3 regions of the uncultured Oceanicoccus sp. genome follow, and region 3 is predicted to be linked to each of the others. Evidence: predicted binding sites of a transcription regulator. Region 3 holds the regulator's gene; each other region holds the start of a gene.
What was found. Region 3 encodes FliA, which starts transcription of late flagellar genes. Its sites were predicted from a motif close to TAAAGTTATNNNNNNNNCGGCCGATANCC; they were not measured.
Positions count from the first base shown of each region.

Region 1: the regulator FliA is predicted to act here: its motif matches at 1,270-1,298, upstream of flgM (flagellar biosynthesis anti-sigma factor FlgM).
Region 2: the regulator FliA is predicted to act here: its motif matches at 1,320-1,348, upstream of AACP44_RS07045 (flagellin).

Region 1 is NZ_CAXAHB010000091.1:2,267-5,549, forward strand. Features, by position in the region: gene AACP44_RS08220 (TIGR04282 family arsenosugar biosynthesis glycosyltransferase) at 1-302, shown strand, start outside; gene AACP44_RS08225 (flagellar protein FlgN) at 312-794, opposite strand; gene flgM (flagellar biosynthesis anti-sigma factor FlgM) at 894-1,208, opposite strand; gene flgA (flagellar basal body P-ring formation chaperone FlgA) at 1,369-2,124, opposite strand; gene flgB (flagellar basal body rod protein FlgB) at 2,476-2,877, shown strand; gene flgC (flagellar basal body rod protein FlgC) at 2,877-3,283, shown strand, end outside.
Region 2 is NZ_CAXAHB010000059.1:2,861-6,143, reverse strand. Features, by position in the region: gene AACP44_RS07055 (sigma-54 dependent transcriptional regulator) at 1-305, opposite strand, end outside; gene fliS (flagellar export chaperone FliS) at 714-1,100, opposite strand; gene AACP44_RS07045 (flagellin) at 1,379-2,833, shown strand; gene AACP44_RS07040 (flagellar protein FlaG) at 2,875-3,213, shown strand.
Region 3 is NZ_CAXAHB010000014.1:9,940-13,222, reverse strand. Features, by position in the region: gene AACP44_RS02800 (chemotaxis protein CheA) at 1-867, opposite strand, end outside; gene cheY (chemotaxis response regulator CheY) at 997-1,383, opposite strand; gene AACP44_RS02790 (RNA polymerase sigma factor FliA) at 1,598-2,344, opposite strand; gene AACP44_RS02785 (MinD/ParA family protein) at 2,350-3,177, opposite strand.

The DNA.
Region 1 (3,283 bases), on a different contig from region 3:
GTCCGGCCATTTCACCGCAGTATTTGCAGCAGGCTTTTGATGGGATCGAGCAGCATGGCATAGTTATCGGCCCTGCCGATGATGGCGGTTATGTATTGCTAGGCTTAAACCAACCTTTGCCGATACTGTTTAATAAGATACCTTGGGGTAGTGCGGATGTGTTTGCTACCACCGTTGCCCGGTTGCAACAGGCGCAGCTTCATTGGTTTGAGTTGGAGTCACTGATGGATATCGATCGGCCGGAAGACTTTATTAAATTGCAGCAACAAAGGCCTGATTTAACAGACGATCTTGGTATTTAATCTGGTTAATCAAGCGCTGGTAATGGGACGGCCAGCGGTTGTGGTTTTTGCATCGCCTTTGCTAGTGTAAAGTTTATTTCGATTGTTCTGGCCATATAATAAATCCAGCATTTGACCAACCACCAAGCGGGTACGTTTGGCAATTCGCTGATTGATTTCATTAAGGTTCTGACACTGTTTCCAGTCTTCGGCAAGTTGGCGCCAAGCCTTGGCAACGGCCGGTGCTTGTATATCGGCGGCCTCTAGAGTGGACTGCTCGTTATGATAACCGGCGGCAGTTAGCAGTTGTTGGCGGGTATTGGCGTGGCCTTCCAAAATGGTTAGCATCGGTTGCTTTTCGCCGATGATATTTTGAAATTCTTCGTAATTGCGTTGTTCCAGCGCTTTGCGCTCTCGCTGCAATAGATCGAGCAGTTTTGTGGTAGCCGGAATATCGTATTCGAAAGTGGCCTCAATATCTGACCATAGAGTGTTATTAGGAGACGCTGTCATTGCTGGTTACCTTTGATCGTTAGTAATGATGTGTAGCTGGTTTCTACAACTGATTAACACCCTGCCCAAGGCGTGTTAACCAGAGCTGCTTTAAAGCCCTTAGAGCAGTGCGTCTAAATTCAATATCTTATCGGCCAGCTCCAGCTTGTCGACTTGGTGTTCAGCATTTTCAAGCGCGGCTTTAATCTTTTCGACACGGTCGAGATTAACCTCTGGCAGGCTGTTTATTTTATCAGTCATGCTCTGCAAGGTTTTAGCTTCAGGGCTTAGTTGCACACTATCGCCTTGTTCAGCGTTGCCAATAGTGGGATTTGAGGTGGCCGAAGCGGTCGATTCAGTGGCTTTTTTAGCGCCCTGATCGGTCGCTGTTCTAACACTGGGCTGGCTTCCCAAGTCGTTGATATCTCTAACCATTTTTAACATCCATTACTGTTGCGCAGTGCGCTTTTGGGCAGTATTTACTAACGATCATAGTTAACATCGGCAATACGGCTGAAAACTTTAGCATAAACGGGTAGCTAAACCCTACTGATCGCTTGATATCCCCTATTTTAATTACCCAAATTGATCTTTTTTACAACTGAATCACCACCTGCCCCGGGCCGCTGACTCTGGCTTCCACCACACGTTTCGATTGATTGTTACGAACGCTGATTTGTTGGCCCTTATGACCATCCATCAGCGCAACGCCGGTGATTTTGACCACCAGCCCACCGGAGCGAGCGCTCATTTGCACCTGTTCACCTTTTTTGATCAGTAGCGGCGGTTCCAGATCATTAGTCAACACCACCTTATCGGCTCTGATTGACCGTTTTGCTTGCATACCTGTTACAGCTTCCATGGCTGAAAAATAGACGCCATTTAACTGGCTAATATTCATTTCACGCATTTCAAGCTCGTTACGGGTCAGTTCGTCACCCTTGGCGATGGGAGCAATCGTGGTGACAATAGGGCGGAATAAATCGACATCGACAGGAACATATAAAGACCAGTTATTTTCTTCGTTGCAGCTGACGCGAATATTGATACGGCCAATATTATTACGGGAGTTAAGCTCGGCTTCGAGTGGCTGTGGGCAGTCTTTCATCGCCAGTCTGGTATCCAGATGACTAATGGCATATTCAATACGCACGTTGTTGCCATAATCGTCAGCCAGCTTAACGACATAGTCGTCCATAAAAACGCTGACACGCGCTTTGATCTGCTCTGCACCGATATTGCCATAAGCCATACTGCTAAGCGGACAGCCTAGGACACTAAACACTAGAAAAAAAATACGCACTTTCATTATCTTGCCCTGTGCCTGTTCAAGTTGAGGCTGCTTTTCCACTGCTTGCCAATAGCCTGTCGGCTAAATGCCAGATCGCAATAGACGTTAATACTGATCGACGAAAAACTGTCGGTAGATACCTTTATCGTGATAAGTAGCAATAACTATGCCTTTAACGGCACTCTGTTAGGTTATTGCGGTATCGACGCAATTAATAAGCTTGGAGAGGTAGGGTGGCTGTCTAAAGCGATTGCCGCCCATTGCCACATCCGTGCAAAAAGCGGAAAAGCCTTGCCGTTATCTCGCTGATAAAAACCTAAAAGCTATTATTATCAATAACTTACAACTCTGGCATGCCCTTTGCTCTAACTTGTTTGAGCTTCCTTTAAATCAGTTTCAGGCAAGGCAACGATGGCAATCAGTTTCGAAAACGCATTGGGTATTCACGAACAGGCACTCCATCTTCGCGCCAAGCGCGCAGAAGTGTTGGCCAACAACCTGACCAATGCCGACACGCCGGGATTTAAAGCCCGTGATATTGATTTTAAAAGCATCCTTAAGGGGCAAATGAGTATTGGCAGTCAACCTATGGTCGCGACCAACAGCCGTCACTTTGGTGCTGGCGCTACCGCTCTGGTCAGTCCTGAGTTGTTATACCGCAATCCACTGCAGCCTTCACTCGATGGTAATACCGTCGAAGAACAGGTTGAGATGAGTCGCTTTGCTCAAAACACCTTAGATTTTCAGGCCAGCTTGCAAATGCTCAATGGCAAATTCAAAGGGCTTAAAAACGCCATTAAAGGAGATATTTAATGTCGCTGAATAATGTTTTTGATATTGCTGGCATGGGTATGTCAGCCCAAAGTATTCGCCTGAATACCACGGCTAGTAATCTGGCTAATGCGCAATCCGCTGACAGTAATACCAGTCAGGTATACCGTGCCCGTCATCCGGTTTTCGAAACAATGCGCACAGATATGCTCAATAACAATGATATGTCGATGACATCAATCACTGACGATGCCGCAGTGGGTGTACGCGTTAGCGGTATTGTTGAATCCGATGCGCCACTGGTGCGCAAATATGAACCCAACCATTTAAAAGCGGATAAAGACGGTTATGTGTATTACCCCAACGTTAATGTTGTGGAAGAGATGGCGGATATGATATCGGCTTCGCGTTCTTTCCAGATTAATGTTGAAGTGATGAATTCGGCAAA
Region 2 (3,283 bases), on a different contig from region 3:
TGCTGCAAATCGATATCCTCGACTTGATCCAGCTGATGCTCTCCCATCAGGATAATCGGGCAGGAACGATCCCACTGCTGTGTTTCTTGCAAACGTTGTTCAAGCGGGGAACCGCCGTTTTCACCAAAAACCAAGGCTTTGATCTGACGGGTGTTTTCCTTGGCCGCATCGCTGTTGGATACTTCTGCCCACTGCTGGCAGGAAAATGTCAGCGGGTTTTCACCTAAAAAATCTAAAATTACCTGCGCATCATGCCGACGCTGGTCATTATCGTCGATAACGATAATATTGTTGTCTTCCCACATGGATTGAAACTCTTGATATCTAACTATCTATCTATGCCAAAAAAGGGATATTTAGTTAAAGTTATTGTTAAAATTGTCAGCTTTTTGACTAAGCACTACTTTAACACGTAAAACGACCTAAATGCGCCAATTATTTTTGACAGGTCAAATTTATGGCGCATAAATTAAGATCTACAGGCTTAAATTGTTAGATTATTTGGCACTTAAGTAGCTAAAATTTCATCTCAACCGATGGCAGTTACCTCTCAATTACCATTTGTTGCAGATTTAAAGCCACTCGGTACGATTGGCATAACCTAGGCTCGCCTGCGGCAATCCGCCCATTGGCTATTGCAGCAGCCCATAACCAAGAATGGCCGGAAAACCGGCCATTGGAACACTGACTCATCAGTTGATCGCGTCTAAGCCTTAAGCAACGTCTTCTGCGATACCATCCCAGCCAGCCTTGATCGTACTCATCAAGGTCATCACTTCATCAACAATCTCTTCACTGCTACCGATATTGGCCGCCAATAAACGGCGCTGTATATAGTCATAAAGATCATCAAGGTTAGCGGCTAGCTCGCCATCGACTTCTTTATTCAAACTATCACGCAAACCGCCAACGATGGTAATTGCCTTGCCAATAGCCTCACCCCTATCGTTGACTGCGCTGCGCTGAATAGCGCCTTTGGCTTGAGCCAAACGCTGTAACACCCCTTCCATTAACATCTGTATCAAGCGATGCGGGGAGGCATCTTCAATACCTGAGTGAGTACTCACCTGCTGATACTGGGCTGAAGCTTTATTGAGCATAAGCGGTAATCCTGTGGTTAATAATGGCGGCCTGAAATATCTCTACTGCTGCTAACTATCGGACGACCATCCAATTACTTTAGCTAAATTTGAATCCTGCTTAGCTTTCCAACCACCGGCAAATAACTGATTATCAATTATTTTCCCTATGCAAAAGGACTTCAAACCAATTCTCTAGGCAGGATATATTTGATAATTACAAGTTTTGAATAAAAAGGTTAAAGATAACTAAAAGTGCGCCGATAGTCTCTCTGAGGACAATTAAAGGAAAACTGACCATGCCACAGATTATTAATACCAATATTGCATCTCTAAATGCTCAGCGCAATCTGGAGATATCGCAAGGGGCCATACAGACCTCGCTAGAACGTCTGTCTACAGGCCTTCGAATCAACACTGCCAAGGACGATGTGGCGGGGTTTGCCATGGTCGATCGATTCACCTCACAAATCCGAGGTCTGAATCAGGCCGCTCGCAACGCCAATGACGGTATCTCGGTATTGCAAGTGGCTGAGGGTGCGATGGGAGAGAGCATCAACATCCTGCAGCGTCTGCGGGAGCTGGCGATCCAAGCTACCAATGGTACTTATACCGTTGCCGATAGAGATAATTTCAACAAAGAGGTTGCTCAACTGCAACAAGAACTTACTCGAATTGCCGATACCACTCAATTCGGCACACAGAGACTGTTAGACGGCTCATTTGGTCAGCAAAGCCTGCAGATCGGTGCGAACGCTGAAGAAACTATTGATATTAATTTAGGTTCAGGTTTTGCTGCTGAGGATAATTCAGGTGGTTTTGCCGTTACTGCTGAAAAGCTAGAGGGCTTTTCAGACAAATCCAGAACAACTAGTTTTACAGCGAACCCAGGTGATTCAATCACCCTGTCTGCTATTGGTGGTAGCTCTAAAACGATCAGCTTAACTGATGGTATTAGCGCCAGAGATCTGGCCACAGCCTATAATGGACTGGCCGAACTCTCTGGCGTTAAGGCGACTACGGAAATAAATATTGGCAATTTCCCAACCTCAGCCGGGGATGTTATTAGTATCATGGTGGGTAAAATTACCTTTAGTGCCACTGCGTCAAGTGGCAACTCGTCAGCTGATATAGCCACAAAGTTGCTAACAGATCTTGAGCAAAAAGGTGGTCCTCCCACCGGTGTGACCATCACTGCCGATGGTAGTGGTGGTCTTGATATCATTGATACGGACGGTGACAATCTGGCATATGAACTGGACCTCACTAGCAGTAGCAAGATAACTATAAACGACGTTGAATTTGGAGGTGGAGGTGATTTTGAAATTACTCTAATCCATACAGGTAGTTTGGATTTCACCAATGCAGTTAGCACTCGAGACATTGAGCTAGAATTTGCTGGCATTGTTAGCGGTGGCGCTATTACTTTAGGTGACCCGTTAAGCGTCGCTTCTATCGATTTATCTACGGCAGAAGGCGCCCAGCAGGCCATAGGTATAACCGATGCCGCGATCACCACCATCAATAATAGCCGGGCCGACATAGCTGCGATACAAAACCGGCTTGAATCAACCATTTCGAACTTAAGCAATATTTCCGAGAATATCTCTGCAGCACGCTCCCAGATACAGGATGCTGATTTTGCCGAAGAAACAGCCAACTTGACCCGTAACCAGATTCTACAGCAAGCAGGTATTTCGATACTGTCACAGGCTAATGCGCTTCCGCAGCAAATTCTGGCTTTATTGCAGTAGCATTAGCAATCAGTAGCCCACGGATGCAAAGGTAAATAACTATGCTTAACAACATTGTTGATAGTCTGCAGGCGACGATAACCGCCCAAACTGCCAAGCCAATGCCATCTACCTCAGCTGAATTGGCACAAGCTGAACAGACTGAAGTCGTTGACCCGCAGCAACTGCAAGAAACTGCCAGCAAACTGACTGACTATTTTCACAACTTACAACGAACGCTATCTTTTAGTGTTTCAGATGAAACTGGGGCTATCGTCATTCAAGTTTACGATTCTGAAACGGAAGAGTTAATTCGAGAAATACCAACGGAGGAAAGCATTAAACTGGCAGCCTTTATGGAGCAACATAACACCAGCCTATTTCTAGACGAGCAAGCTTAAGTCACATAAAGAGGGCTGACATCAACCGGCCATCTGATTGACCCCCTTCAAACCATACTGGCAAGAAAAG
Region 3 (3,283 bases):
GCGTCGGGTCTCTACCCTAACGGTGGTCTCGATGGCACCATCTTTGACAGCCGCTACCTGCTTGGCAGTGGTGGATGTTTTTTCGATCGCGTTAACCCTAGGTTTAGTGGGTGACGGGGCTGATGTTGTCGCAGTGGTTGGCCCTCGGCCCTTACCATGCAGTTGATCCAGCAAGGCTTCGAACTCATCGTCATCAATCATTTCACTGTCGGCATCGGCTACGACAGCAATATTGGCCGCCGACTTGCTCGCACTAGAAAATTCAGTAGCTTTAGTCGAACCAGGAGCAGCGTCACCATGCAAATCGTTTAGCAACGCTTCAAATTCATCATCGGTGATTGCATCGTTGTTACTATTGGCAGTCATAGTTGTAGCTTGCGTTGCCACTTGCGGCGCACCAGTACCGGTGATGGCTCGTAGGAATTGCTCAAATTCAGCATCGGCCATATCGACTTCGGCAGTGATAGCCGATGCAGTTTTTTGATTCTTGAATCCGGTTGTAAGACTGGCTAAAAGCGCTGGATCAGCAGCGTCGGGTCTCTCCCCTCGCTGCAGTTGCTGAAACATTTTATTCAGTGCGTCCAAGGCTTTTAGCACCACATCAATTAACTCTGATGTAACGACGCAATGACCATGACGCAGATTATCAAAAAGGTTTTCGATGATATGACAGCAATCAACCAGTGTGTTTAGCTGTAAAAAACCGGCGCCACCTTTTACCGTATGAAATCCACGAAAAATGGCATTGAGAAGCGCTTTATCGTCCGGCTGTTGCTCCAGTTGAATTAACTGCTCAGACAATTGCTCGAGAATTTCCCCGCCTTCAATCAAAAAGTCCTGCAGTGTCTCTTCGTCTTCACCGAACACGTATCACTCCCCGGCTAAAAACACTGTGATGCAAGTTATGCAAATCAGACAGCTTACGGTAATTTTGTCCCAACATTGCGTTTAATACCTTGCATCATTCGCTTTGCATTGCACTAGCGGGGTGTAGCGCTAGCCATCAACACGCTCAAAAATTTTCTCGATCTTTTCTTTCAATACAGCCGCCGTAAATGGTTTGACTATATATCCGTTTATACCTGCCTGCGCCGCCGCTATAATCTGATCACGCTTGGCTTCAGCAGTTACCATTAAAACAGGCAAGTCTTTTAGGCGGTCGTCAGCACGGACGGCTTTGAGCAAATCAATACCGGACATGCCCGGCATATTCCAATCGGTGACTAAAAAATCGAAATTACCGTTTTGCAGCATCGGCAATGCGGTCTGGCCGTCATCAGCTTCGGCCGTATTGGTATAGCCCAAATCTCGCAATAGGTTTTTGATAATTCGCCTCATTGTTGAAAAATCATCAACAATAAGAATTTTTATATCTCTATCCAAAGCTATCTCCAGCGTAATTTTTGGCTTTAGTCTTTCAAATCAGCTATTTAGTTAGTCTAGACCCAGATGGTGTGGTATCCAGTGATTGGGCGATTTTATCGCCATTTTTATTGTGATTTTCATAACAAAATTAACTATTTATCACAGCAACTTAAAGTTTATCGACCGATAATCGAAAAACTGTATAGGCCGGTATCCGTAATTTAAGCTGAACCTAGGCGGATTGATCAGGGGATTGCTGCCAATCGACCATTTTACTGCGCAGGCGCAGCGCTGCCTGACTATGGATTTGGCTAACCCTAGACTCACTGACTCCCAAAACCAGACCAATTTCTTTTAAATTCAGCTCCTCATCGTAATACAGCGCCAATACAAGACGCTCTCGCTCTGGCAAACTGCCGATAGCCTTGGCTAAAGCCTGCCGCCTGGCTTCATGTTCAACGCCGCCCAGCGGGCTGATGCTGGCGCTGGATGGCTGCTGTTTAGGGTATTCATCATCGCCAACTATTTCGTCATAGCTGAATAATTTGCTCGACGCAGAGTCCTGTAACATTTGATAGTAATCATCAACCGGTACACCTAACTCGTCGGCCACCTCCTGATCACTGGCATCGCGACCAACACGGCTCTCTACCTTATAAAGAGCTTCGGTGATCCGGCGGGTATTTCTATGTACGGAACGGGGTGCCCAATCACCCCGGCGAACATCGTCAATCATTGCGCCACGGATACGAATACCGGCATAAGTGTCGAAACTGGCACCCTTGCTGATATCGTAATTGCGAGCAGCTTCCAGCAGGCCGATTAAGCCGGCCTGAATAAGATCTTCAACTTGAACGCTGGCTGGCATACGCGCCAACAGGTGATGGGCAATACGTTTCACCAATGGGCCATATTGCTCGACAACTTCATCCATGGAGGATTTTTCAACGGTGCTATACATAGCGAGCCTTTCATCCATAGACATTATTGCTGCCCGGATACACCCTGCACTAAACGCTCTACGAAAAATTCTAAATGCCCACGCGGTGTTGAGGGCAAGGGCCAAAGATCAACTTTTTCCGCCAATTGTTTATAGGCTAGCGCGGCCTTGCTACGAGGCACGAGTTCAACCACCGGACGTTGGCGTTGAACTGCCTTGCGCACTGATTCATCAAAAGGAATATTGCCCTCATACTGCAAAGTCACTTCGAGAAAACGGTCAGTCACTTGGACAAGTTTATTATAGAGATTACGACCTTCCTGAGTTGAACGGGTCATATTGGCGATAACCCGAAAACGGTCAACGCCATAGTCTTTATTGAGCAATTTGATCAGCGCATAGGCATCGGTGATAGATGAGGGTTCATCGCAAACCACTACTAATACTTCCTGCGAGGCGTGAACAAAACTAATCACAGAATCAGAAATTCCGGCCGCCGTATCAATGACTAACACATCAATTTGTTCGGTGATTTCACTAAAGGCATGAATTAGCCCGGCGTGCTCCATGGAGCCCAGCATGGTCATACGCTGAATACCTGAGGAAGCGGGAATAATACGAATGCCGCCAGGACCGGTCAGCATAATATCGGTTAGAGAACATTCGCCGGAGAGCACATCTTCCAGGTTACGCTCCGGGCGTAAACCTAGCAACACATCGATATTGGCCAAACCTAAATCGGCATCCAGCAAAGCCACTCGGCGCCCCATGGCTGCCAGACAAACGGACAAATTAATCGAGACATTGGATTTACCAACGCCGCCTTTGCCGCCGGTAACAGCAATTACTTGTACGGAATGAGCACTACTCATCACCTGAACTTGCTCCTAATCATATTGTTTGGCTACTGCCTTATACAGCCACGCCATATCATCGTGCTATTGTACACCAAGCCCAGCCTATCTATACAAAAGTCTG